Regions from separate parts of the Streptomyces sp. ID05-39B genome, predicted to be linked through region 2. Evidence: riboswitches for the same ligand, from Rfam matches in the RefSeq annotation. Region 2 holds a riboswitch; the other holds the start of a gene.
What was found. A riboswitch is a leader RNA that binds a small molecule or an ion and turns the genes downstream of it on or off. The one in region 2 is predicted to bind glycine.

Region 1: linked by a shared signal. The riboswitch ahead of gcvT (glycine cleavage system aminomethyltransferase GcvT) and the one ahead of gcvP (aminomethyl-transferring glycine dehydrogenase) in region 2 are both predicted to bind glycine.

The regions. Positions count from the first base shown of each region.
Region 1 covers NZ_JARGEF010000207.1:1,929-14,683, reverse strand. The annotation lists partial or broken gene P1P75_RS31770 (serine hydroxymethyltransferase) at 1-220, opposite strand, end outside; gene gcvH (glycine cleavage system protein GcvH) at 236-613, opposite strand; gene gcvT (glycine cleavage system aminomethyltransferase GcvT) at 760-1,878, opposite strand; glycine riboswitch at 2,069-2,168, opposite strand; gene P1P75_RS31755 (AAA family ATPase) at 2,345-3,031, shown strand; gene P1P75_RS31750 (enhanced serine sensitivity protein SseB) at 3,442-4,236, shown strand; gene P1P75_RS31745 (enhanced serine sensitivity protein SseB C-terminal domain-containing protein) at 4,585-5,385, shown strand; gene P1P75_RS31740 (ABC transporter permease) at 5,701-6,708, shown strand; gene P1P75_RS31735 (ABC transporter substrate-binding protein) at 6,774-8,573, shown strand; gene P1P75_RS31730 (ABC transporter permease) at 8,684-9,682, shown strand; gene P1P75_RS31725 (ABC transporter ATP-binding protein) at 9,679-10,776, shown strand; gene P1P75_RS31720 (dipeptide ABC transporter ATP-binding protein) at 10,773-12,083, shown strand; gene P1P75_RS31715 (trimeric intracellular cation channel family protein) at 12,148-12,755, shown strand, end outside.
Region 2 covers NZ_JARGEF010000177.1:446-15,825, forward strand. The annotation lists gene modA (molybdate ABC transporter substrate-binding protein) at 184-972, shown strand; gene P1P75_RS29530 (ABC transporter permease) at 969-1,802, shown strand; gene P1P75_RS29535 (ABC transporter ATP-binding protein) at 1,799-2,872, shown strand; gene gcvP (aminomethyl-transferring glycine dehydrogenase) at 2,944-5,829, opposite strand; glycine riboswitch at 6,014-6,109, opposite strand; gene P1P75_RS29545 (PRC-barrel domain-containing protein) at 6,227-6,598, shown strand; gene P1P75_RS29550 (nucleotidyltransferase domain-containing protein) at 6,520-6,993, opposite strand; gene P1P75_RS29555 (DNA polymerase IV) at 7,076-8,479, opposite strand; gene P1P75_RS29560 (MerR family transcriptional regulator) at 8,548-9,231, opposite strand; gene P1P75_RS29565 (bifunctional nuclease family protein) at 9,470-9,943, opposite strand; gene P1P75_RS29570 (MerR family transcriptional regulator) at 10,028-10,765, opposite strand; gene P1P75_RS29575 (FHA domain-containing protein) at 10,809-11,696, opposite strand; gene P1P75_RS29580 (DUF881 domain-containing protein) at 11,779-12,642, opposite strand; gene P1P75_RS29585 (small basic family protein) at 12,648-12,980, opposite strand; gene P1P75_RS29590 (DUF881 domain-containing protein) at 12,977-13,882, opposite strand; gene P1P75_RS29595 (mannose-1-phosphate guanyltransferase) at 13,981-15,380, opposite strand, start outside.

The sequences.
Region 1 (12,755 bases), on a different contig from region 2:
CGACGTCGACGTGCTCACAGCCGCCGTAGTAGCGGCGGCCGGGGTAGCCCTCGGCGTACTTGTTGGTCAGGACCGAGCCCTGCGCCTCCATGACGGCGAGCGGAGCGAAGTTCTCCGAGGCGATCATCTCGAGCGTGGACTGCTGGCGGCGCAGCTCGCCGTCGAGCGCCGCGGCGATCTCCGGGTCGAGCTCGTGCAGGGGCGTGTTCAGGACAGACATGCGTCGTGTGACCTCTCAGCCGGCGATGAAGGCGGTGTACTCGTCGGCGGAGAGCAGCTCTTCCGGCTCGTCCGTGACGCGCACCTTGAACAGCCATCCACCCTCGAAGGGGGCGGAGTTCACCAGCGCCGGGTCGTCCACGACGTCCTGGTTGACCTCGACGATCTCGCCGGTGACCGGTGCGTACAGCTCACTGACCGACTTGGTCGACTCGAGCTCGCCGCAGGTCTCGCCCGCGGTCACGGTGGCACCGACCTCGGGGAGCTGGACGAAGACCACGTCGCCGAGCGCGTTGGCCGCGTGCTCCGTGATGCCGACCGTCGAGACGCCGTTCTCGGCGCCCGACAGCCACTCGTGCTCCTTGCTGTAGCGCAGCTGCTGGGGGTTGCTCATGGTCTGAATTCTCCTGTACGCGGGGGAGTGCTGATGAATGGGGGCGAACGGGGGACTGCTGGAAACGCACGTGAGCAGCGCGCATGTGCGCAGGGTCACGCGCGCGGACCTCGGCCCGGTCTGTCGGCCGGGCCGTACGTCAGTCTCTACTTCTGGCGCTTGTAGAACGGCAGAGCCACGACCTCGTACGGCTCGTGGCTGCCCCGGATGTCCACGCCGACACCCGGCGTGCCCGGGGTCGCGTGGACGGCGTCGACGTACGCCATCGCGATCGGCTTGCCCAGGGTGGGGGAGGGGGCGCCGGAGGTGACCTCGCCGATCACCTCGCCGCCCGCGACCACGGCGTACCCGGCGCGCGGGACACGACGGCCCTCGGCGACCAGGCCGACCAGGACGCGCGGCGGGCTCGTGGCGGCACGCTCGGCGGCCTGCGCGAGAGCCTCGCGGCCCACGAAGTCGCCGTCCTTGTCGAACTTCACGACCCGGCCGAGGCCGGCGTCGAAGGGGGTCAGCGCGGTCGACAGCTCATGGCCGTACAGCGGCATGCCCGCCTCCAGGCGGAGCGTGTCCCGGCAGGACAGGCCGCAGGCGATCAGGCCGACGCCCTCGCCGGCCTTCGTCAGGGCCTGCCACAGCTCGACGGCGTGCTCGGGCTTCACGAACAGCTCGAAGCCGTCCTCGCCGGTGTAGCCGGTACGGGCGATCAGCGCGGGGACGCCGGCGACGGTGCCGGGCAGGCCGGCGTAGTACTTGAGCCCGTCGAGGTCGGCGTCGGTGAGCGACTTCAGGATGCCGGGGGACTCGGGGCCCTGGACGGCGAGCAGCGCGTAGGCGTCGCGGTCGTCGCGGACCTCGGCGTCGAAGCCCTGGGCGCGCGGGGTCAGCGCGTCCAGGACGACCTGGGCGTTGGAGGCGTTGGCGACGACCATGAACTCGGTGTCGGCGAGCCGGTACACGATGAGGTCGTCGAGGATGCCGCCGGCGGCGTCGCAGATCATGGTGTAGCGGGCCCGGCCCACGCCCACGGCCGCGATGTTGCCGACCAGGGCGAAGTTCAGCAGGGCGCCGGCCTCCGGGCCGGTCACGGTGATCTCGCCCATGTGCGAGAGGTCGAAGAGGCCGGCCCGGGTGCGGACGGCGATGTGCTCGTCGCGTTCGGAGCCGTAGCGCAGCGGCATGTCCCAGCCGGCGAAGTCGGTCATGGTCGCGCCGAGCGAACGATGCAGGGCGTCGAGGGCGGTGTGGCGGAGCGGGGTACTGCTCATCGGGCGTTCGTCTCCCAGGGCGATGGGGGTACCTCCCGCGCGAGCGAAGTCGTGCGTGGGGGAGGCGAGGTCGTTCCTCCCCATCTGTCATCGGGACCTGAGAGGTTCGCCATGACCGTCCGCGGAGGGTTCGGTCACGGGTTGCACCTTGGGTGGAGCCACGGTGTGGTGACTCGCTTTTCAGATGTGCCTCGCCCACGCGGTAACGGTGCCTGAGAGATTCAAGGGAGGGACTTGCTCCTTCGGCGCCCCAGCGAAACTGTCGGTGGGGACTCTCCCGCGCGGATTCAAACGGCCGGTATGCAGTTGGCGCGGCCATCATCGCACGCCACGCCCGATCACGGCAGGCCGCATCTGTAACCGGCCTGTGGCGGTAAGCGCATGAAAACGCAAGACAGCGCGCATTACCTTCTCTTTACGCTCAACGGGGAGAAGACTTGTCTGACCCCAGGGGAGGACGATCACGGTGAACAGGACCACGGGACTCGGGACCGGCCCGGCACTCGCCGCCGGCCCGGCGCTCGCACTGCCCGCGCAGCCGCACGCCCCGGCCAGGGAGGCGTGCGGCGCACCGCCCGCCCCGGTCGTCCGCGATCTGCGCGACAGGGCCGGCCACAGCCCGCACGGGCTGCTGTTCGGGCCCCGCGACCTGGTCGTGGTCACCGGACTGCCCGGCAGCGGCAAGTCGACACTGATGAAGCGCGCGGTGACCGGCACCCGCATCGACTCCCAGGACACCCGCGACCGCTGGGACGCCCGCATGCCGCGCGCCCTGCCGTACGCCCTCTACCGTCCCCTCGTCCGCCTCGCGCACTACGCCGGTCTGCGCCGCGCCCTGCGCACCGGCGGGGGCGTCGTCGTCCACGACTGCGGTACGCAGGCCTGGGTGCGCGCCTGGCTGGCCCGCGAGGCCCGCCGCCGTGGCGGCACCCTGCACATGGTGCTGCTCGACGTCACGGTCGGCACCGCCCTGGAGGGCCAGCGCGAGCGCGGCCGGGGCGTGTCCCGGTACGCCTTCCGGCGCCACCGCCGGGCCGCCTCCCACCTGCTGCGCGCGGCGGAGAAGGGCCGCCTCCCGGAGGGCTGCGGTTCGACGGTCCTCCTGGACCGGGCCGCCGCCGACACCCTCCGCCGCATCGGCTTCACGGGCTGACCGGCCAGGGCCCTGCCCGGAAGCGGCTACCGGCCTCCGGCCAGGGCCCTGCGGCTACCGGCCTCCGGCGAACGCCCACGGGCGATCGTCCGCGGCCCCTGGCCACTGCCTCCAGCCTCCGGCCACCGACCGTTCATGGACCCGTGGGCACCGGCCACCCGCCTGCGGCCTGCGGCCACCGCCTCCGGCCACCGCCTCCGGCCTGCGGCCACCGCCTCCGGCCTGCGGCCACCGCCTCCGGCCACCGCCTCCGGCCTGCGGCCACCGCCTCCGGCCTGCGGCCACCGCCTCCGGCCTGCGGCCTCCGGCCACCGCCTCCCCACCGAGCCGGTGGCCGTGGGCTCGGCCCCGCTTCCGTACCCGATAGCCTTTTGAGCCACATCCAGTGGTTCCCAGCAGGCGGTAGGCAGATGGACTTCCCCCCGGCGGACTTCCCCGCGGACTTCCCGGCACAGGCGCACCCCCATTCGCACGGCGGATGGCCCGGCAACGAGCTGGAGGAGGTGCTCTCCGCCTCCCTCGGCGTGCCTGCGGCGGGGGGTCGGATCGTGGAGGTGCTCGGCCGCAGCTTCCTCTGGGTGCCGCTGCCCGGCGGGGGCGGCCCGCACAGCGGTCCGCTGGACCTGCCCACGCTGGAGCTGGAGGGGCAGGCGTACGTGCCCGTGTTCAGCTCTGAGGAGCAGCTCCGGCAGGTCGTCGGCGCGCACATGTCGTTCACCATCGCCCCGGCCGTCGAGTTCGCCCGTGGACTGCCCCCGCAGGTCGGCATCCTGGTGAACCCGGACGGCACGGTCGGCATCCCGCTGCCCCCGACGGCCGTGGCCGAGCTGTGCCGGACCGGCCGCACCCCGCTGGACGGACCGGCGAGCGGTGGGCGCGTCCGGCTCCACGAGCCCGACTGGCAGCACGACCCGGTGGACTTCCTGTCCGCGGCCTCCGCCGAGTTCGAGGCGATCGGCGTCGTCCTCACCGCCCGCCGCTGCCTCGCCGCGGTGGAGACGGCCGACCCGGTGATGTTCGTCGGCGTCGAACTCTCCCAGTGGGAGGGCGATCTGCGGGCGCTCCCCCTCGCGGCCCTGGAAAGGGCCCTCGGCCGGGCCCAGGCGCCCTGGCCGGTCAACCTCGTCCTGCTCGACGTCACGGAGGACCCGGTGGCCCGGTGGCTGAAGGACAACGTGCGGCCCTTCTACTCCAGGGTTCACTGAACTCGCCAACCCGTAATGGGGCGTTCTGTAGCGGTTTGCGACATCGCCGCGCGAGCCCGGCGGGCGGCCCTCGGTCCGGCCTCGCCGGCGACGGACAACCCGGCCCCTTCGGGCCCCCGTTGTCGGCGAAGAGACCTTCAGGGCCTGCAGTTCGGAACAGGCAGGGCTCGCGTGCCCTGGTACCGCACCTCGCCGGGTTGTCGTCGGTCCCCAGGGCTGCGCCCTGACTCCCCCCTCCGCCCAGCGATGTACGGCACCGGACGCCGCTCCCTGATCCGGCCTGATCCAAACGGCAGGCCCTAAGCTGGTCTCCCGAAAGCGGGGCAACTTTTCGAAGGGGCGGTACAGGTGAGCGCCAGCGGCATCGCGGCCGGGCAGGTCGAGCACATGCTGCGCCAGGTGACCCCCGGGCGCTACGACGCCTACGAGGCTCTCCTGCGCGCCCTCGCCACCCCGGGCACCGGTCAGGTGTGGATGCTGCTGTGGCACGGTCAGGCCGGTTCTCCCGACGCCCAGTACGGCACGATGGAGGTCGAGGGACACGGCTACGCCCCCTGTGTCACCTCCGCCCAGGAGCTGTCCGCGAGCGGCTGGAACCGGTCGTACGAGGTGGTCGACGGGCTGGACGTGGCCCGCACCCTCTACCCCGACCACTACGGCCTCTGGCTGAACCCGCACGCACCCGGCGGCGGCGTCGGCATCCCCTGGCTCGACCTGCGGCGGATCGCCACCGGCCTGGACCGCCAGCCGGCCGGGCCGCTCCGGCTGTCCGAGCCCGCCATCGAGATCCCGCAGTTCTACGCCCTGCTCGCGCAGAACGCCCACCGCACCCCCGCCCTGCGCTCGCTGCGCCGCGCCTGGGTCCAGCCGGCCGTCGGCGCGCCCTACCTCGCCCTCGGGCTCGACGTCTACGACACCTCGCCGCAGGCCGTCGACGCGGTGCGGGGGATGATGCAGCAGTCCATCGGCGCGGTGCCGGACGGGCTGCCGGTCTCCACGGTCACCATGAGCGACGACTACGACCCGGTCGTCCTGTGGATGCGTGCCCACGCCCGCCCCTTCTACGACCGCGAGGCGCACGCCCCAGCGGCCCCGCCGGCCCCGGCTCCCGCGAGTGGCTACGGTTTCCCGCCGGCCGGTCGTTTCTGATGCGCACCGTCGCGTGTCCCCTCTGGACGACGCAGTGAATCTGCGCGCGTAGATCAAGGCGGTAAGTCCCTTTTTGGGGTGCTCTGCCCCAACTCGCACCTGTCCGCCCCTCGTTACCCACCGTCCGGATAACGGATTCCTCCTGAGAGCATCACGTTTGCGCATCCTTTCCCCGTCAAGTCTGGCTACAGATCGCCAAAGCGTTGAAGACTCCCGCATCAGGGGTGCTTTCGCCCCTGTGTACGACGGACTGATCACGCCGCTACAGCGGCAAGTGTGGGCCGGCTACCGCCGGTTGAGAGGGGTCCCTGCCAGATGACGGCACCATTGCACGAGCCGACCGCGGAAGCGGCCCCGAGCCCGGCCGAGGAAGCGACGGCGGTCACCGCCGACGCAAAGGCCGTACAGGGCCGTTCCCTGGGTCGGATCGCCTGGGAGCGCCTGAAGCGGGACAAACTCGCCCTGAGCGGCGGCATCGTGGTGCTGCTCCTCGTGTTGGTCGCGCTGTTCGCCCCGATGATCACCTCGATCCTCGGCCAGGACCCGAACGAGTATCACGAGAACCTCATCGACCCGCTGTTCGGCACCCCCACGGGTTCCCTCGGCGGCATCAGCGGCGAGCACCTGCTGGGCGTCGAGCCCGTCAACGGCCGCGACATCCTCGCCCGCATCCTCTACGGCGCCCGGATCTCGCTGCTGGTCGGCTTCCTGTCGGCCGTCGTCGCCGTGATCCTCGGAACCGTCCTGGGCATCCTCGCCGGATTCTTCGGCGGCTGGGTCGACTCGGTCGTCAGCCGGGTCATGGACGGTCTGCTCGCCTTCCCCCAGCTGCTGTTCATCATCGCGCTGGTCTCCGTCATGCCGAACGACCTGCTGGGCCTCACCGGCTCCAACGTGCGGGTCTTCGTGATGATCCTGGTCATCGGCTTCTTCGGCTGGCCCTACATCGGACGCGTGGTGCGCGGTCAGACCCTCTCCCTGCGAGAGCGCGAGTACGTGGAGGCCGCCCGATCGCTGGGCGCCGGACGGCTGTACATCCTGTTCAAGGAACTGCTGCCCAACCTCGTCGCCCCGATCGTCGTCTACACCACGATGATGATCCCCACCAACATCCTCACCGAGGCGGCACTCAGCTTCCTGGGCGTGGGCGTCAAGCCGCCCACGGCCTCGTGGGGGCAGATGCTGTCGAGCGCGATCGACTACTACGAGTCCGACCCCATGTACATGGTGGTCCCGGGCCTGGCGATCTTCATCACCGTGCTCGCCTTCAACCTCTTCGGCGACGGCGTGCGGGACGCGCTGGACCCGAAGGCGTCCCGCTGAGCCGCACCCAAGCCTCCCGTGGCATCCACACGGGGTCTCTCATCACATCCGGAGGATCCGACATCGTGACTACCCAACGCACCTCAGGGCGGCGGAAGCAGGCATTTGCCGCTGCTGCCGCGGTCGCCGCGCTGCTGACCACGGCGGCGTGCGGCGGCGGTTCGGACGACGGCGACAACGGCTCGAAGACCGGTGCCGCCGGCTTCGACGCCGCGAACAACAAGGTCGCCCAGGCCGACCTGGCCAAGAAGGGCGGCACGCTGAAGTTCGGTGCCGCACAGGACGCCGACTCGTGGGACACCACGCGTGGCTACTACGGCATGATGTGGAACTTCGCCCGCTACTACAGCCGCCAGCTGGTCACGAACAAGGCCGAGCCGGGTGCCGCGGGCGCCGAGGTCACTCCGGACCTCGCCACCGAGACCGCCAAGGTCACGGACGACGGCAAGACCTACACGTACACCCTGCGTGACGGCATCACGTGGGAGGACGGCAAGCCGATCACGTCCAAGGACGTGAAGTACGGCATCGAGCGCGTGTGGGCGCAGGACGTGCTGTCCGGTGGTCCGACGTACCTGAAGGACGTCCTCGACCCCAAGGGCGAGTACAAGGGTCCCTACAAGGACACCTCGGCCGACAAGCTCGGTCTGAAGGCCATCGAGACGCCTGACGACAAGACCATCGTCTTCAAGCTCCCCGTGGCCAACTCGGACTTCGAGGAGATGCTGGCCCTGGTCTCCGCGTCGCCGGTCCGCCAGGACAAGGACACCAAGTCCAAGTACGGCCTCAAGCCGTTCTCCTCGGGCCCGTACAAGTTCGCCTCGTACAGCCCGGGCAAGGACCTCAAGCTGGTCCGCAACACCGAGTGGAAGCAGGCCTCGGACCCGATCCGCAAGGCCTACCCGGACGAGATAACGATCCAGTTCTTCTCGGACGCCAACCAGCTCGACCAGCGTCTGCTCAGCGGTGACCTGGACCTCGACCTGAACCAGACCGGCATGTCGCCGCAGGGCCGCACCACCGCCCTGAAGCAGCACAAGGGCAACCTGGACAACCCGGTCTCCGGTTACGTCCGCTACGCGGTCTTCCCGCAGAGCGTCGCGCCGTTCGACAACGTCGAGTGCCGCAAGGCCGTCATCCTCGGCGCCGACCACGTGTCGCTCCAGACCGCGCGTGGTGGCCCGGTCGCCGGTGGCGACATCGGCACCAACATGCTGCCCCCGTCCGTCCCCGGCGCCGAGGGTCAGAAGTACGACCCGTACAAGCTCGCCACGGACAACAAGAGCGGCAACGTCGCCGAGGCCAAGGCGGCCCTGAAGGCCTGCGGCAAGCCGAACGGCTTCTCCACCACCATCGCGGTCCGCAACAACAAGCCGGTCGAGGTGGCCACGGCCCAGTCCCTCCAGGCCTCGCTGAAGAAGATCGGCGTCACCGTCGAGATCGACCAGTACGACGGCTCGCAGACCGCCGGCATCATCGGCAGCCCTTCGAACGTGAAGAAGAAGGGCTACGGCATCATCATCATGGGCTGGGGTCCGGACTTCCCGTCCGTCCAGGGCTTCGGTCTCCCGCTGTGGAGCAGCAAGTACATCTCCGAGAGCGGTAACAACAACTACGCGCTCATCAAGGACAAGGCGATCGACGGCCTGTTCGACCAGTACGTCACCACCCTCGACGACGCCGGCAAGACCAAGATCGCCACGGAGATCAACCACAAGGTGATGGAGGGCGCGTACTACCTGCCCTTCGTCTTCGAGCGGTTCATCAACTGGCGCTCGGACAACCTGGCGAACGTCTACACCACCGACGGTTACAGCGGTCAGTACGACTTCGTCAACCTCGGTCTGAAGAACCCGAAGAAGTAGTCCCGGCACACCCGCCGAACGGCACGAAAGGCAGGTGAAGGCCGGCGCAGCGGGAGCGCGGGCCACCGGAAGACCTCCGGTGGCCCGCGGTCCGCGGCGGGCCGAGAGCTGTGCTCGCTTACCTCATCAGGCGGCTGTTCGCCGCCGTAGTGATGCTTGTGGTCATCGTCATGGTGGTCTTCGGCATCTTCTTCCTCATCCCCAAGTGGGCGGGCGTCGACATCGCCCTGAGCTTCGTGGGCAAGCAGGCCGACCCGGCCGCGGTCGAGGGTGTGCGCGAGAAGCTGGGTCTGGGCGACCCGATCTACGCCCAGGTCTGGGAGTTCTTCAAGGGGATCTTCGCCGGCCGCACCTACACGGGCGGTGGCGACTCCATCCAGTGCGCCGCGCCCTGCTTCGGCTACTCCTTCCGCAGCGAGCAGGCCGTGTGGCCGGTGCTGACCGACCGCTTCCCGGTGACCCTGGCCCTCGCGCTGGGCGCAGCCGTGCTGTGGCTGATCCTCGGCGTCTCGGCGGGTGTGCTCTCCGCTCTCAAGCGGGGCAGTCTGTGGGACCGCGGCGCGATGGTGATTGCGCTGTCGGGCGTCTCCCTCCCGATCTACTTCACCGGCATGGTCGCGCTGTCGATCTTCGTGTACGGACTGGACCTGTTCGACGGCCAGTTCGTCCCGCTGGACGAGAGCTTCTCCGGCTGGTTCGGCGGAATGATCCTGCCGTGGATCACCCTGGCGTTCCTGTACGCGGCGATGTACGCCCGCATCACCAGGGCCACCATGCTGGAGATCCTCGGCGAGGACTACATCCGCACCGCCCGCGCCAAGGGCCTCAAGGAGCGGACCGTCATCGGCAAGCACGCCATGCGCTCCACCATGACGCCGCTGCTGACCATGCTGGGCATGGACCTCGGTGCCCTCATCGGCGGCGCGATCCTGACCGAGACGGCGTTCAACCTTCCCGGCCTCGGCCAGGCGGTGCTCAACGCCATCAAGAACCAGGACCTGCCCATCATCCTGGGCGTCACCCTGATCACTTCCCTCGCGGTGCTCGTCGCCAACCTCGTGGTGGACATCCTGTACGCCGTGATCGACCCCCGAGTGAGGCTCACATGACCGACCTCAGCAAGAGCGGAGCGGCTGTGGGCGAACCCACCGCCGCCTCGCCCGCGCCGAGCGCCTTCCTCGAAGTGCGCGACCTGAAAGTGCACTTCCCGACCGACGACGGGCTGGTCAAGTCCGTCGACGGGCTCAGCTTCCAGCTGGAGAAGGGCAAGACCCTCGGCATCGTGGGCGAGTCGGGCTCCGGCAAGTCGGTGACCTCGCTCGGCATCATGGGGCTGCACACCGCCGGCCAGTACGGCAAGCGCAAGGCCCAGATCTCCGGAGAGATCTGGCTGGACGGCACCGAGCTGCTGTCCGCCGACCCGGACCACGTACGCAAGCTGCGCGGCCGTCAGATGGCGATGATCTTCCAGGACCCGCTGTCGGCGCTGCACCCGTACTACACGATCGGCCAGCAGATCGTGGAGGCGTACCGCATCCACCACGACGTCGACAAGAAGACGGCCAAGCGCCGCGCGGTCGAGATGCTCGACCGGGTGGGCATCCCGCAGCCGGACAAGCGGGTGGACAACTACCCGCACGAGTTCTCCGGCGGCATGCGCCAGCGCGCGATGATCGCGATGTCGCTGGTGAACAACCCCGAGCTGCTCATCGCGGACGAGCCGACGACCGCCCTGGACGTCACCGTCCAGGCGCAGATCCTCGACCTGATCCGCGATCTCCAGAAGGAGTTCGGCTCCGCGGTCATCGTCATCACCCACGACCTGGGCGTCGTCGCCGAACTGGCCGACGACCTCCTGGTGATGTACGGCGGCCGGTGCGTCGAGCGCGGCCCCGCCGAGAAGGTGTTCTACGAACCCCGTCACCCCTACACCTGGGGTCTGCTCGGCTCGATGCCGCGACTCGACCGCGACCAGCAGGAGCGCCTGATCCCGGTCAAGGGCTCCCCGCCCTCCCTGATCAACATCCCGTCCGGCTGCGCCTTCAACCCGCGCTGCCCGTACGCGGACCTCCCGAAGGACAACGTCACCCGCACGGTCCGCCCGGAACTGGCCGAGGTCGGCAGCCGGCACTGGGCCGCCTGCCACCTGGGCAAGGAGCAGCGGGAGCGTATCTGGACCGAAGAGATTGCGCCGAAGCTGTGAGTGACGACAAAGCGGTGACCATCCCCGCGCAGACCACCGGCGAGCCGAGCGGCGGCGCCGCCACCCTCACCAAGGACGCCGCCCCCGGCGAGGTCCTGCTGAAGGTGACCGGGCTCAAGAAGCACTTCCCGATCAAGAAGGGCCTGCTTCAGCGGCAGGTCGGCGCCGTGCACGCGGTGGACGGCATCGACTTCGAGGTCCGCTCCGGCGAAACCCTCGGCGTGGTCGGCGAGTCCGGCTGTGGCAAGTCCACGATGGGCCGGCTGATCACCCGGCTGCTCGAACCGACCGGTGGCACGGTCGAGTTCGAGGGCAAGGACATCACGCACCTCGGCGTCGGCGCCATGCGTCCGCTGCGCCGCGACGTGCAGATGATCTTCCAGGACCCGTACTCGTCGCTGAACCCGCGCCACACCATCGGCACGATCATCGGCGCTCCCTTCAAGCTCCAGGGCGTCACGCCCGAGGGCGGCATCAAGAAGGAAGTGCAGCGGCTGCTGTCGGTCGTGGGTCTCAACCCCGAGCACTACAACCGCTATCCGCACGAGTTCTCCGGCGGTCAGCGCCAGCGCATCGGCATCGCCCGCGCGCTCGCCCTGAACCCCAAGCTGGTCGTCGCGGACGAGCCGGTCTCCGCGCTGGACGTGTCGATCCAGGCCCAGGTGGTGAACCTGCTCGACGACCTCCAGCAGGAGCTGGGCCTGACGTACGTGATCATCGCGCACGACCTCTCGGTCGTCCGGCACGTCTCGGACCGGATCGCGGTGATGTACCTCGGCAAGATCGTCGAGCTGGCCGACCGCGAGCTGCTGTACAAGTCGCCGATGCACCCGTACACCAAGGCGCTCATGTCGGCGGTGCCGATCCCGGACCCGCGGCGCAAGAACGCCAAGAGCGAGCGCATCCTGCTCAAGGGTGACGTGCCCTCGCCGATCTCGCCGCCCAGCGGCTGCCGGTTCCACACCCGGTGCTGGAAGGCGACGGAGATCTGCAAGACCACCGAGCCGAAACTCGTCGAGCTGCGGCCGGGCCAGCAGGTCGCCTGTCACCACCCGGAGAACTTCGCGGACCAGGCTCCGCAGGACATCGTCCTGCTGACCGCCGCGAAGGAGGCGGCGGAGCTGGTGGCCGACGAGGTGCTCGCCGAGTCGGCACAGACGTCGGCGGCCGTGGCGGCGGAGGTGGCGGAGGTGGCGGAGGCCGAGGCTGAGGCTGAGACCCCCGAGGTCCCCGAGGCTGAGGCCCCCGAGGCGGACGCCCCCGAGGCCGCGGCTTCCGAAGAGGAGCCTCCTGCCAAGGAGAAGTAGGCAGCAAACGAGCCCCTGCCTTGCAATGTAAGGCAGGGGCTCTGTGCTGGGTGAGAATAGTAAGGTGCTCCAGCAACTCTTCAGCCCATCCGTCCAGCACACGCTCGACCTGATCGGCATCTTCGTCTTCGCGATCTCCGGCGCGCTGCTGGCCGTGCGGAAGAACTTCGACGTCTTCGGCATCGCCGTCCTCGCCGAGGTCACCGCGCTGGGCGGCGGCATCTTCCGGGACGTGATCATCGGGGCCGTGCCGCCCGCCGCCTTCACGGACCTGGGTTACTTCCTGACACCGCTGTTCGCCGCCCTCCTCGTCGTCTTCCTGCACCCGCACGTGGAGCGCATCCAGTCCGGCGTGAACGTCTTCGACGCGGCCGGCCTCGGGCTGTTCTGCGTCTCGGGCACGGTGAAGGCGTACGACCACGGCCTGGGCCTCACCGCCTCGGCCGCCCTGGGTCTGGCCACCGCCGTCGGCGGGGGTGTGCTGCGCGACGTCCTCGCCAACGAGGTGCCCTCACTGCTGCGCTGGGACCGCGACCTCTACGCGGTCCCGGCGATCGTCGGCGCCACGATGGTGGCGGTCTGCCTGCGCTACGACGTCCTCACCCCCGTGGCCAGCGGCGTGGCCGCACTCACGGCCTTCGTCCTCCGGCTGCTCGCGATGCGGTTCCACTG
Region 2 (15,380 bases):
GCATGGCGGCGGGCACCGCACATGCATGCCTCCAGCCGCAATCGAAGCCGCTCATGCGAAGCCACAGAGGACTTACACCTCGCACCTGCGGCAGTATGATCGCGACAGGGTCCGTTCGAGGGACCCCGAGGATGCGACACCGAGGAGTGCACCGTGACGCCCCGAACCGCCCGCCGGGCCCGCATGCTGCACCGGACGGGCGCGGCAGTCGCCGCGCTGCTGGTACTGAGCGCCTGCTCCTCCTCCGACGACACCTCCTCCGGGTCCGGTTCCTCCGCGTCAGGTCCGGCGAAGGTGTCCGGCACGGTGACCGTCTTCGCGGCGGCCTCCCTCCAGGAGAGCTTCACGGCTCTGGGCGAGCGGTTCGAGAAGGCGCACCCCGGCACCGAGGTCGTCTTCAACTTCGGCGGCAGCGACACCCTCGCCGCGAGCATCACCAGCGGCGCCCCGGCCGACGTCTTCGCCGCCGCCAGCAGCAAGACCATGACGATCGTGACCGACGCGAAGGACAATGCCTCCGCCCCCGTCACCTTCGCCCGCAACCAGCCGGCGATCGCCACCCTGCCGGGCAACCCCGACCAGGTCACCTCCCTGAAGGACCTCACGAAGTCCGGCCTCAAGGTCGTCCTGTGCGACAGGACCGTGCCGTGCGGGGCAGCCGCACAGAAGGCCCTCGACGCGAGCGGCATCAAGCTCACCCCCGTCTCCTACGAGCAGGACGTCAAGAGCGCCCTGATCAAGGTGGAGCTGAAGGAGGCCGACGCCGCGGTGGTGTACAGGACCGATGTGCGCGCGGCGGGTGACAGGGTGGAGGGCGTGGACTTCCCCGAGTCGGCCGACGCCGTCAACGACTACCCCATCGCCCCGCTCAAGGACGCCCCGAACGCTGAGGCGGCCAAGGCCTTCGTCACCCTCGTGCGCTCCGCCGAGGGCCAGAAGGCACTGACCGAGGCGGGGTTCCTCACGCCGTGAAGCCCTCCGCCTCCGACACCCGCAAGGGCGGCCGGCGGCCGGGCCGGATCCGCACCGGCGTCCCCTTCGCCCTCCTGCTGCCCGCCCTCCTGGGTCTGGCCTTCCTCCTGCTGCCCCTGGTCGCCCTGCTGATCCGGGCGCCGTGGCACAGCCTCCCCGAGCAACTGACCAGCCCAGAGGTGTGGCAGGCCCTGCGGCTGTCCCTGATCTGCGCCACCTCGGCGACCGCGCTGAGCCTGGTCATCGGCGTGCCGCTGGCATGGCTGCTGGCCCGCACCGACTTCCCCGGCCGCGGTCTCGTCCGCGCGCTCGTGACGCTCCCGCTGGTCCTGCCCCCCGTCGTGGGCGGCGTGGCCCTGCTGCTCGCCCTCGGCCGAGGCGGCGTGGTCGGCCAGTGGCTGGACGCCTGGTTCGGCGTCACCCTGCCGTTCACCACGACCGGCGTCGTGCTCGCGGAGACGTTCGTGGCGATGCCGTTCCTCGTCATCAGCGTCGAGGGCACGCTGCGCGCCGCCGACCCCCGCTACGAGGAGGCGGCCACCACCCTGGGCGCCTCCCGTTTCACCGCGTTCCGCCGGGTCACCCTGCCGCTGATCGCGCCGGGCATCGCTGCGGGCGCCGTACTGGCCTGGGCGCGCGCCCTGGGCGAGTTCGGCGCGACGATCACCTTCGCGGGCAACTTCCCCGGCCGCACACAGACGATGCCGCTGGCCGTCTACCTGGCCCTGCAGAGCGACCCGGAGGCCGCCATCGCCCTGAGCCTGGTGCTGCTGGCCGTCTCCATCGCCGTACTGGCGGGCCTGCGCGACCGCTGGATGACCACGTCATGAGCGCCTCCGACAGCTTCCCGCCGGACACCGCCGAGGGCCTGGACGCCCACCTCGTCGTCGACCGTGACGCCTTCCGCCTCGACATCACGCTCGGCGCCGCCCCCGGCGACGTCGTCGCCCTGCTCGGCCCGAACGGCGCCGGCAAGACGACGGCCCTGCGCGCACTCGCCGGCCTGGTCCCGCTCACCGGCGGCCATCTCCGCCTGGACGGCGACGCGTTGGAGCGTACGCCGCCGGAGTCCCGCCCGGTCGGCGTGGTGTTCCAGGACTACCTGCTGTTCCCGCATCTGAGCGCCCTCGACAATGTGGCGTTCGGTCCGCGCTGCCAGGGCGCGAGCAAGGCCGCGGCACGCTCCCAGGCGGCAGGGTGGCTGGAGCGGATGGGGGTCGCCGAGCACGCCGGCGCCAAGCCCCGCCGGCTGTCCGGCGGCCAGGCCCAGCGGGTCGCACTGGCCCGCGCCCTCGCCACCCGCCCCCGGCTGCTCCTGCTCGACGAACCCCTCGCCGCCCTGGACGCCCGCACCCGCCTGGAGGTGCGCGCCCAACTCCGCCGCCACCTGGCCGAGTTCGAGGCGGTCGCCATCCTGGTCACGCACGACCCGCTCGACGCCATGGTCCTCGCGGACCGCCTCGTCGTCATCGAGCACGGCACGGTCGTGCAGGAGGGCACCCCGTCGGACATCGCACGGCACCCGCGCACGGACTACATCGCCCAGCTCGTCGGCCTGAACCTCTACCGCGGCCGGGCCGACGGCCACACCGTCCACCTCGACACGGGCCCCTCGCTCACCATCACCGAGATCCTCTCCGGGCCGGCCTTCGTCGCCTTCCCACCGAGCGCGGTCACCCTCCACCGCGACCGCCCCACCGGCTCCAGCGCCCGCAACCTGTGGCGCTGCGAGGTCGCGGGCCTGGAGACCCACGGCGACCAGATCCGCGCCGACCTCACCGGCGAACTCCCCCTGGCCGCCGACCTCACCACCATCGCCGCCGCCGAACTCGACCTGCGTCCCGGCGCCCCGGTGTGGGCGACGGTCAAGGCCGCCCAGACACACGCCTACCCGGCCTGACCGCCGCCGGGCACGCCGGAGGGCCCCCGCCCTGACCGGACGGGGACCCTCCATGACGTACGGCTGTCGGATCAGTCCTCGTACGCGTCCAGCGGCGGGCAGGAGCAGACCAGGTTCCGGTCGCCGTAGGCCTGGTCGATCCGGCGCACCGGCGGCCAGTACTTGTCGGCGGCGGACACCCCGGCCGGGAAGACGGCCTCCTCGCGCGTGTACGCGTGGTCCCACTCCCCGCCCAGCGCGGCCGCCGTGTGCGGGGCGTTCCGCAGCGGGTTGTCCTCGGCCGGCCACTCACCGGAGCCGGCCTTCTCGATCTCGCCGCGGATCGCGATCATCGCCTCGCAGAACCGGTCCAGCTCGGCCAGGTCCTCGGACTCGGTCGGCTCGATCATCAGCGTGCCGGCCACCGGGAACGACATCGTCGGCGCGTGGAAGCCGTAGTCGATGAGCCGCTTGGCCACATCGTCCACGCTGACGCCGGTCGACTTCGTCAGCGGGCGCAGGTCGATGATGCACTCGTGCGCGACCAGAGCGCCGGGGCCGGTGTAGAGCACCGGGTAGTGCGGTTCGAGCCGCTTGGCGACGTAGTTGGCGGACAGCACGGCCACCTGCGTGGCCCGCTTCAGCCCTTCCCCGCCCATGAGCCGCACATAGGCCCACGAGATCGGCAGGATCCCCGCGGAGCCCCACGGCCCCGCCGAGATCGGCCCCACGCCCGTAGCGGGCCCGGCCTCCGGCTGGAGCGGGTGGTTCGGCAGATACGGCGCCAGGTGCGACCGTACGGCCACCGGGCCGACGCCCGGACCGCCGCCGCCGTGCGGGATGCAGAAGGTCTTGTGCAGGTTCAGGTGCGAGACGTCGCCGCCGAAGTGCCCCGGCTTGGCGAGCCCGACGAGCGCGTTGAGGTTGGCCCCGTCGACGTACACCTGACCGCCGGCCTCGTGCACCTGGGCGCAGATGTCGGCGACATGCTCCTCGAACACCCCGTGCGTCGACGGGTAGGTGATCATCAGCACGGCCAGTTCGTCGCGGTGCTTCTCGATCTTCGCCCGCAGGTCCTCGACGTCGATCTCGCCGTCGTCGGCGGTCTTCACGACGACGACCTTCATCCCGGCCATCACGGCGCTCGCGGCGTTGGTGCCGTGCGCGGACGACGGGATCAGACACACGGTCCGCTGAGCGTCCCCGTTGGCCCGGTGGTATCCGCGTACGGCGAGCAGTCCGGCGAACTCGCCCTGCGACCCGGCGTTGGGCTGGAGGGACACCTTGTCGTACCCGGTGACCTCGGCGAGCCGCTCCTCCAGCTCATGGATGAGCGTGAGGTAGCCCTGCGCCTGCTCGGCGGGCGCGAAGGGGTGCAGCTGCCCGAACTCGGGCCAGGTGACCGGCTCCATCTCGGTGGTCGCGTTGAGCTTCATGGTGCAGGATCCCAGCGGGATCATGCCCCGGTCGAGCGCGTAGTCGCGGTCGGCCAGCCGACGCAGGTACCGCAGCATGGCGGTCTCGGAACGGTGCTGGTGGAAGACGGGGTGGGTGAGGATCTCGTCGCCTCGCAGCAGCCCTGCGGGCAGGGTGTCCTCGGTGACCGCGTCGAGGGCCTCGATGTCGCCCTCGACCCCGAACGCCTGCCAGACGGCGGTGAGCTGGGCCCGCCCGGTCGTCTCGTCGCAGGCGATCGACACCTGGTCGGCGTCGACGAGGTGCAGGTTGACGCCGTTGGACCGGGCGGCGGCCACCACCTCGGCGGCCTTCGCAGGCACCCGCACGGTCAGCGTGTCGAAGTAGGAACCGTGCACGACCTCGACGCCACCGGCGGTGAGTCCGGCGGCCAGGACCGCGGCGTAGCGGTGGGTGCGCCGCGCGATCGCCCTGAGCCCCTCGGGCCCGTGATAGACGGCGTACATGCCGGCCATGACGGCGAGCAGCACCTGCGCCGTACAGATGTTGCTGGTCGCCTTCTCCCGGCGGATGTGCTGCTCACGCGTCTGCAACGCCAGCCGGTACGCCCTGTTGCCGTCCACGTCGACGGACACGCCCACGAGCCGTCCGGGCAGGCTGCGCGCGAACTTCTCGTGCACGGCCATGTATCCGGCGTGCGGCCCGCCGAAGCCCATCGGCACCCCGAACCGCTGCGTCGTGCCGACCGCGATGTCCGCGCCCAGCTCACCGGGCGAGGTCAGCAGCGTCAGCGCGAGCAGATCGGCGGCGACGGTGACGAGCGCCCCCAGCTCGTGCGCCTGCTCGATGACCGGCTTGAGATCGCGTACGGCTCCGGAGGCGCCCGGGTACTGGACCAGTACGCCGTTGATCTCCCGCGCGGCGATGTCGGCCGGGATGCCGTCGCTGAGGTCGGCGACGACGACCTCGACACCGGTCGGCTCGGCGCGGGTCTCGATCACGGCGATGGTCTGCGGCAGCGCGTCCGCGTCGATCAGGAAGAGGCCCTTCTTGTTCTTCCCCATGCGCCGGGACAGTGCCATAGCCTCGGCCGCCGCCGTGCCCTCGTCGAGCAGCGAGGCACCGGAGGTGGGCAGTCCGGTCAGGTCGGCGACCATGGTCTGGAAGTTCAGCAGCGCCTCCAGCCGGCCCTGCGAGATCTCCGGCTGGTACGGCGTGTAGGCCGTGTACCAGGCCGGGCTCTCCATGACGTTGCGCAGGATGACCGGCGGCGTGAAGGTGCCGTAGTAGCCGAGTCCGATCATCGGGGCCAGCACCTGGTTGCGGTCGGCCAGCGACCGCAGTTCGGCCAGCACCTCGGCCTCGGTCCGCGCGCCCGGCAGGTCCAGAGCGTCGGCGTTCTTGATCACATCGGGGACGGCGGCGGCGGTCAGCTCGTCCAGGGAGCCGTAGCCGACCTGCGCGAGCATCTTGGCCCGCGACTCCTGGTCGGGCCCGATGTGGCGCTGCTCGAAGGGGATTCCCTGTTCGAGGTCGGAGAGCGGAATGCGATGGGCGGTCATTACGGAGGCCTCCTGGTCAGACACGACCTTCGAGGGGCACCACTGGCGGGTACCCGGACGGCCTCCCCCTCTGTCATCTCAAACCTGAGAGCTTCACCGGCCACCCGAGGGCGACCGGCTTTCACCGTCGGTGAGAGCGGGAGCCGTCGACGCCGTCGACACCCGCTCTGCTTTCCAGAGTGACCTCGTCCATGCGGTACGTGAGCCTGAGAGATTCCGGGGAGGATTTGCTCCTTCGGCGCCTCCGGCGATCTCCGGAGGACTCTCCCGCACGGGGTCAGCAGCCGTTGCCAGACTACCAGCGAGGTCAATGAGGCCCCCTTCCGAGTGGCCACCGCCCCCGTTGTGCTCTTTTGTAGTACTTACGGATGAGTTTGCGACCAAGTGGAGGGGTCCCGTGCAGACCGACATCGATCCGCGCAACCTGATCGGCCGCAAGGCGTTCGACCGCAACGGCACCAAGATCGGCACCATCGACGAGGTCTACCTCGACGACGCGACCGGCGTGCCGGAGTGGGCGGCGATACGCACCGGCCTGTTCAGCAGGGACGCCTTCGTCCCCCTGGAACCCAGCGAACTGATCGAGGGCACCCTCCACGTCCCCTTCGACCGCGCCCTGATCAAGGACGCCCCCGACTTCGGCGTGGGCCGCCACCTCTCCCCCGATCAGGAACTCCAGCTCTACCACCACTACGGCCTCGACGTGGCCGGCCCTCCCCCGCTCCCGGACCGCGACTTCGGCAGGCTGGCGGGCACGGAGGAGACCTGAGCGGACCGGCCGCACGCCTCCACCAGCGCCCCGAGAAGCCCTCGGGGGTCGTGAAGGAGCCGGACCCCGTCGGTGACGACGCGTCGCGTGCCGTCGTCGACGGGATCGGTGCGTGCCCAGCCGAGAGGGCCGATGCCGACCTTGACCTCCAGACCGGAGGCGGTGCGGTGCCGCCATTCGGTCACAGGCCCCCAGGCCCGGTTGCGGATCACCTCGCCCAGGGCGAGTTCACCCACCCAGGCCTCCTCGCCGGCGTAGCGGCCCGGCTCCGTCGTCAGCACGACGAGATCGACGTCCGAGTGCGCCCGCGCGGCACCCCGCGCCCAGGACCCGACGAGCAGCACACCACCGACGTCCTCGCGCCCGGCGGCCCATCCGGTGACCCGCTCGACCACCGCCCGCACCTCGTCACGCCGCTCCGCCGAGACCTCCGCCGGGCCCCCGGGCTCCTCCCTTCCGCCGCCGCGCTCGATCCCGTCACCGGCTCTTCCCCGGCCGCACCGCAGGCAGGTCGCCGCCGCCGTCCGCCGGCCTCGGCTCGTCCGGTCTTCGCCGGACCAGCGGCAGCGGATCCGCCGGCTCCAGGGCGGGGTCGTCGATCCGGAACGTCCGCACCCGGCCCACCTCCGAGTCGGGTGTCTCGAACCGCACGGTGACCCGGCCGAGCCCGCTGCCCTGCACCCACCCGTGCCCCAGCTCGGCGTGGAGCACATCGAGCCCGGGCCGCCACCGGTGCTCCGCGGGCGCCGCCTCGGCCACGACGGGCTCCTCCGCCACCTCGTCCTCGGGCGCGTCCGCCCGCTCCTCCTCCGCCGCCTGCGCGAACAGGTCCTCCTGCGTGAAGTCGGCCAGCCCGCTGACCCCGACCCCGAGCAGCCGCACCCCGCCCGTCGTGTCCACCGAGTCCAGCAGCCGGGCCGCGGCCTCCCGCACCACGCCCGGATCGTCCGTCGGCCCGCGCAGGGTCTCGGACCGGGTGAGCGTGGAGAAGTCGTACCGCCGCACCTTGAGCACGATGGTCCGCCCCGACAGACCCGCCCCCCGTAGCCGCCGCACACACCGGTCGGCCAGCCGCCGCACCTCCAACTCCACCCGCAGGCGGTCGTGGATGTCCACGTCGTAGGTGTCCTCCACGGACACGGACTTCGTCTCCCGCTCGGCCACCACCGGCCGGTCGTCACGGGCCAGTGCCATCGCGTACAGCGCGTGCCCGTGCGCCTTGCCCAGCAGCCGCACCAGCTCGTCCTCCCCGGCCTCGGCCATGTCCTCGACCGTGGTGATCCCGGCCCGCCGCAGATGGTCCCCGGTCGCCGGCCCGACCCCCGGCAGCGTCCGTACGGACATCGGCGCGAGCAGGGCCCGTTCGGTGCCCGGCTCGATCAGCACCAGGCCGTCCGGCTTGGCCTGCTCGGAGGCGATCTTGGCGAGCATCTTCGAGGCGGCCAGCCCCACCGAACCGGTCAGTCCGGTGACCGCCCGTATGTCCGCGCGCAGCCGCACCCCCGCCAGCCGCGCCGACTCGCTGTCCCAGGCCGCCTCCCCCGCCTCCAGGTCCACGAAGGCCTCGTCCAGGCTGAGCGGCTCCACCAGCGGAGACAGGGCCCGCAGGAGCGTCATGACCTGATCGCTGATCCGGCGGTAGAACGCGCCCCGCGGGAACAGGTAGGCGGCGTTCGGAGCGAGCCGGCGTGCCTGGGCCATCGGCATCGCCGAATGCACCCCGAAGACCCGTGCCTCGTACGAGGCGGTCGCCACCACCCCGCGCGGCCCGAGGCCCCCCACGACCACCGCCTTCCCACGCAGACTCGGCTTGGACGCCTGCTCCGCCTGAGCGAAGAAGGCATCCATGTCGAGATGCAGGATGGTGGGCGCGTTTCTCACATCTCCGATGCTGCACCACGCCACTGACATCGACGCCGCACGGGCGCCCGCGAGGCCCGGTGGGGGCGTCAGACCGCCCGGTTGCGTCTGCGGGCCAGCTCGTCCGCCGGGTTGGGCCCGACGAGCGTCTCCCCCGTGTCGACGCGCTCCCCGTGCAACTGCGACAACGCGCTCTCGACGTCCCGCCACACCACGCCGACGGCGATCCCGAAGACGCCCTGACCGCCCTGGAGCAGCGCGTGCACCTCGTCCGGCGAGCTGCACTCGTAGACCGTGGCGCCGTCGCTCATCAGCGTCAACCGCTCGAGGTCGCTGAAGCCGCGCTCGCGCAGGTGCTGAACGGCGGTGCGGATGTTCTGGAGCGAGACCCCGGTGTCGAGGAACCGCTTGACGATCTTCAGGACCACGACGTCCCGGAAGCTGTAGAGGCGCTGTGTCCCGGACCCGTGGGCGGGCCGCACGCTCGGCTCGACCAGCCCCGTACGCGCCCAGTAGTCCAGTTGCCGATAGGTGATGCCGGCGGCCGCACAGGCCGTCGGCCCCCGGTAGCCGATCTCCTCGGACGCCATGGACGTCGCCCCTCCGCTGCTCGGCACGGCCGCCGGTCGCTGCGGAGCGTGATCGGCCGCGCCTCCGTGAGGGGGGTACCCCCCGCTCGAGCGGAGCCGTGAGCTCGGGGGAGGGTACGGACCGCTCCCCCCGACACCGAGTCCGGGGGCACCCCCAACCGTACCGTCGCCGCTGCTTCTCACGCCGACCTCCGTCCTTGACCTGCCTTCTCGACGGTAGGCAGTCACCAGGGGTGCGTCAACGATCGCCACACTCGGCACGCCGAGTGATAATCACCCTAGGAGTGGTTTCCCGCGCTCCACCGCGGGGAAAGGCTAGCCGAATGCGCTGAGCGGAAGCCGCAGGACGCTCTCACGCGCCGCTGGCAATTGCCGCGACCCGAGCCGACCGGCCCGCCGGACCGACCCCGCCTCCGGACGGCTACTGGTTGCTGCTGCCGAAGTCCTCGGGCGAGATCTGGTCGAGGAACTCGCGGAACTTCTCGACCTCGTCCTCCTGCTCGTCCGGGATGGCGATCCCCGCGTCGTCCAGCACCGTGTCACTGCCGTAGATCGGCGTGCCCGTGCGCAGGGCCAGCGCTATGGCGTCGGACGGCCGTGCGCTCACCTCGACCCCGCTGGCGAAGACCAACTCGGCGTAGAAGACGCCCTCACGCAGGTCGGTGATGCGCACTTCGCTGAGCTCCTGGCCGACGGCTTCCAGCACGTCCTTGAACAGGTCGTGGGTCAGCGGCCGCGCCGGAGCCATGCCCTGCTGGGCGAAGGCGATCGCCGTCGCCTCGCCCGGCCCGATCCAGATGGGGAGGTAACGGTCGCCTCCCACTTCACGCAGCAGCACGATCGGTTGGTTGGAGGGCATCTCGACCCGGACACCTACGACATCGAGCTCGTTCACACAGCAACCCTAGGCCGTGCTCGGGACGTTTGGGTAGTCGGGCCGGGAACGGGTGACCGATCCGGGCGACCTGGACCCTTCTCCTCAGGGCAGGTGCACGCCGAGCGCGGTCTGCACCAACGCCGCGTGCAACCTGAGCGTGAGCCCCGCCAGCTCCTTCGTCCGATCCTCCGCATGCGCCCTCGTCTGCGGATTGCGGTGCCGCCTGAGCGGTGCGACCACCTGGTCCACGAGCCCCGCCTCACGGTCGGCCGCGGCCCTCATCAGCCGCAGGTGCCGGGGCTCGATCCCGAACCGCCCCAGCTCGGAGACGAGCGAGGCGACCGTGACCGTCCCTGCGTCATACACCCCGTCCTCCAAGGGCACGACGAGCCCGTAGGACTCCCACTCCTGGAGTTCCCGCTCGTCGATCCCGGCGGCCGCCAGCAGCTCGGACCGCCCGATCCGGGCAGCCGTGGGCACGTCGGACGGCTCTTGTACCGCCTGCCCGTCCCGCTGCCGGCCCACCGTCGGCAGCGCCGACGCCTCACCGCGCTCCATGGCGTCCAGGTGCTCCCGGATCACCTTGAGCGGAAGATAGTGGTCCCGCTGCATCCTGAGCACGTGGCCGAGGCGCTCGACGTCCTCCCTGCTGAACTTGCGATACCCCGACGGGGTCCGCTGCGGCTCGACGAGCCCCTCCGACTCCAGGAAGCGGATCTTGGAGATGGTGACTTCGGGGAACTCGTCGCGCAGCACGTTCAGCACCGTGCCGATGCTCATCGCACCACCGTCCACTGCGGCGGTACCCGGTCCGGTACCGCCCCTCGGTGTTCGCAGCATGGGCCTTCCCTGGGGGTTCCCCCGGACCGGGTCCGGGGGCGGGTCAGTAGCCTCGCTGGCTCGCGTAGAAGACCAGCCGGTACTTGCCGATCTGCACCTCGTCACCGTTCGCCAGCGGGACTTCGTCGATCCGCTCACGGTTGACGTATGTGCCGTTCAGGCTGCCGACATCGGCCACCGTGAACGAACCGTCCTGACGACGCCGGAACTCCACATGACGGCGCGAGACCGTCACGTCGTCCAGGAAGATGTCACTCTGCGGGTGCCGTCCCGCCGTGGTCAGGTCACCGTCCAGCAGGAAGCGGCTGCCCGAGTTGGGGCCACGCCGCACGACCAGCAGGGCGGAACCCAGCGGCAGCGCGTCGACCGCGGCCTGGGCCTCGGGCGAGAGCGCCGGCAACTGCGTCTGTCCCGTGACCTCGGAGTCGTACGCCTCGAGACCGGAGATGGAGATGGTGGAGGTCGTCTCCGACGCGCGCTCGGGCGTCAGACCCGGCCTCAGCGGCGCGCCGCAGTTGGAGCAGAAACGGCTGTTCTCCGCGTTGCGGTTACCGCACCTCGTACACACCAGGGCCGACATAGGGGAAAACCCTCCACCCGTACTTGAGGTTGACGGTTGGCCGAAACCTATGCCGCCGGACTGCGCAGGGTCAACCGACGCCCCGCCCTGCCCGCCGGAAATGTCACCGCCCGGACCAGCCACCTGGTCCCGGAACAGCGGCCGCTGGCCTTCCGCGTCGGGCTGTGCGCGGTGACGGGCGGTCGCGTTGTCACCGCTGCCCTCTCGCGCGCTCTTGCCGAACAACTTCGCAAACAACTTCACGGGCGATTCCCCTTGACCGAAACAGACCCGCCCGTGGGGCAGGACGAACCCTGACTGATTAGACCGGCCGACCCGGACATCTTCACAACGTCCGTAGCCACCAGACAGTTTCCACCACGCACCACCCGATCGGTGCGCCGACCCCCCGCAACCTCATGCCCCTGCCGGACAGCCCCCATGCACCCCCGGTTCACTGCGAGGACGACCGAGCGTAGTCAGGCTGCTCCGCTACTCGCAAGGCGTCCACGACGATCTTGGTCGATCGCTCCACGGACACGGTGGCCTGCTCCTTCTCAAGAGTCTGCACCACGCCTCCCGGGATGTTCAGCGCCGGTTCGAGGTCCTGCGGCTTCCCGATGACCTTGAAACGATAGGGCGCGTTGATCTTGTTCCCGTCGACGCTCACGCTCTTGCCCGATTCCGTGAGATAGGTACCGGCGACGACCCGGACGCCGTTCACCTGGATCGCCTCCGCACCCGCCGCGCGCAGCTCCTGGATCGCGTCGAGCAGCATGTTCGCCTCGACCGTCCCCTTCGTGTCCTCGATCGTCATGGTGATGCCAGGCCCCTCCGCGGCCACCGTGCCCGCCAGGATGCCGAGTTGCCTCTCCTTCTCGACCGTCTGCCTACGGGCCTCCTCGGCCTGGTCGGAACTGTTCTCCAGTTCCTGGCGCTGCTTCTCGAGACCCTGCTTCTCGTCCTCAAGACGCTGACTGCGGTCATCCAGTTCATCGAGGATGCGCACAAGATCTTCCTGGCGTGCGCCGCGCAGGGCATTGCCGCTGTCACTGTTGGACGCGACCTGTACCGCCAGACCGAATCCGAGACCGAACAGCAGCAGGGCGACGATGAGTTGGGCCCGGCTCACCCTCGGCGGCCACAACCCCTGCACCAGCCGCTGCCGGCCGGTCAGCGCGGGCTCGCCGCTCTCCGCGCCCCGCTCCGCGCGCGAGGCGGCCGCGGGAACCTCCTGGGGCAGTTCCTTGCGCAGCCTGGTCGTGGGCGTCTCGTCCCGCGGAGTCTCGTCCGGCCCGTTCGCGCCCTGGTCGCTCATCGCCCTCACGCCCGGAAGACGTGCCGGCGGATCGCCGCGGCGTTGGAGAAGATCCGGATGCCGAGCACGACCACCACACCCGTGGACAGCTGGGCACCGACGCCCAACTTGTCGCCCAGGAACACGATCAGAGCGGCCACGACCACATTGGACAGGAACGACACGACGAACACCTTGTCGTCGAAGATGCCGTCGAGCATGGCGCGCAGACCCCCGAACACGGCGTCCAGCGCCGCCACGACGGCGATCGGCAGATAAGGCTCGACGACGGCCGGAACCTCGGGCCGGACCAAGAGGCCGGCCACGACTCCCACGACGAGGCCCAGTACGGCGATCACGATGTGCCCTTCTCAGTTCTCGGCTGTGCTGTACGTACGATCACACTCGGTGCCGCGGGCAGCCGGACGTCCTTCTCCACCGAGATGGCGGTCCGGATGCCGAAGTTCTCCTGGAGAGCGTTCAGGTACAGCCCGTCGGCGCTGTCCTGGAACCGGGTGCTCAGCTTCTTCCCGTCCCCCACCGCGAGCACGGTGTACGGCGGCACCAGCGGCTTGTTGTCGACCAGTATGGCGTCGCCCGCGGCCCTGATCGCCGACAGCGCGGTCAGCCGCTGCCCGTTGACGGAGACAGCCTCGGCACCCGACGCCCACAGTCCGTTGACCACGCGCTGCATGTCCCGGTCACGGACTCGTCCGGTGTCGGAGAATCCGGAGGTCTCGCGCGGATCACCGTCGCCGCCCGTGGAAGCCTCCTCGGCGTCGTCCACGACCAGCTTCACTCCGGGTCCGTGCACCTCGACCGCGCCCGCGAGGATCCCCACCAGCTCCGCCTTGTCGCTCCCGCCGCTGTCGCGGAGCGCCTCCCGCTGTCGCGCGCTCACATCGTCACGCAGCTTGTCGACGGTGTCCTCGAGCTTGTCCGCCGCCTCGGTGTCGCTGTCGATCCGGTCGATCAGCTCCTCGCGCTCCTTGGCCACCACCGGCGCGGCGATCCGCGCCTCGGCCGCTCCCACGGTCACCACGAGCGCCGCGAGCACCAGGCCGACGGCCAGCCCCAGCTTCGACCGCAGCGTCCTGGGCAGGCCGCCGACGCCCTTGGCCTGCTTACGGGCGGCGGCCTCGGCATAGCCGTCGTCGAGGCTGTGGTCCATGACGTTGGTGAGCAGCGACATGGACGCGTCCGGGCGCGACACGCGCGCGGGTGTGCTCCGAACGGGGGGCTGCTGCGGCATGCCGCTCATCGTCGCACGTCGGGCCCGCTACCTCCGAATGGCCCCACCGACGTGCCGGACAGGCCCCCTTGGGGACACTTGTCCGGCACGCGCGCATGGTAGGAGTTTCAGCGCCCGGCGCTGTCCACGACCGCCGCCCATTCATCCAGCAGTGCCTGCGCGGAGGCGTCGTCAGGGCCTTCCGCCCACAGATGAGTGACCGCCTCGGCCGGGTCCGGCAGCACCATCACCCAGCGTCCGTCGGTCTCCACGACCCGGACGCCGTCCGTGGTGTCCACGAAGCGCGCGCCGGCCGCCTCGACGACCCGCCGCATCACGAGGCCCTTGACGGCCCACGGTGTGGCCAGGTCCCGCTTCAGGACATGCGCCCGTGGGATCCGGGCGTCGATCTGGCTCAACGTGAGCTGCGTCCGGGCCACGAGCCCGATCAACCGCACGAAGGCCGCCGTACCGTCGAAGACACTGCTGAACTCGGGAACGATGAATCCGCCCTTGCCGTCCCCGCCGAAGATGGTCGACTCGTCCCGGCCGACCCGGGTCAGGTCGTCGGGCGAGGTCGTCGTCCACTCCACCTGCGTGCCGTGATAGGCCGCCACCTGCTCGGCGATCCGCGTCGTGGTGACCGGCAGGGCCACCCGCCCGCTGCGCCGCTCGGCCGCCACCAGGTCGAGCAGCACCAGCAGTGCCCGGTCGTCCTCGATGATCCGGCCCTTCTCGTCGACGAGAGAGAGCCGCTCGCCCACCGGGTCGAACCGCACACCGAACGCGGCCCGCGACGAGGCCACGATCTCCCCGAGCCGCACGAGACCGGAACGCCTCTGGTCACCGGTCTCGGTCGGCCGGGCCTCGTTCAGACCCGGATTGACGGTCAGCGAGTCGACCCCGAGCTTCCCCAGGAGACTCGGCAGGACCAGACCGGCACTGCCGTTCGAGGCGTCCACCACGACCTTCAACCCGGACTCGGCGATCCCGGTCGTGTCCACATTCCGCAGCAGCGACCCCGTGTACGAGTCGAAGACACTGGCCGGGAAATGCAGGTCCCCGATCTCTCCCGGGAACGCCCGCCGGTACTCCTGCCGCGCGAACACCCGGTCCAGCTTGCGCTGACTGCCCTGCGACAGATCGGCACCCTGCCCGTCGAAGAACATGATGTCCACGGAGTCGGGCACCCCGGGCGAAGTCCGGATCATGATCCCGCCGGCACTCCCCCGAGCCGTCTGCTGCCGCGCCACGGGCAACGGCACGTTCTCGAGATCCCGTACGTCGATGGCGCTGGCCTGGAGCGCGGAGATGACCGCCCGCTTCAGGGCACGGGCGCCACGGGAGTGGTCGCGGGCCGTGGTGACCGTGGACCCCTTCTTGAGCGTGGTCGCGTACGCCCCCGCGAGGCGCACGGCCAGCTCCGGCGTGATCTCGACGTTCAGGATGCCCGAGACGCCCCGCGCACCGAAGAGGTGCGCTTGCCCCCGCGACTCCCAGATCACCGAGGTGTTGACGAATGCGCCGG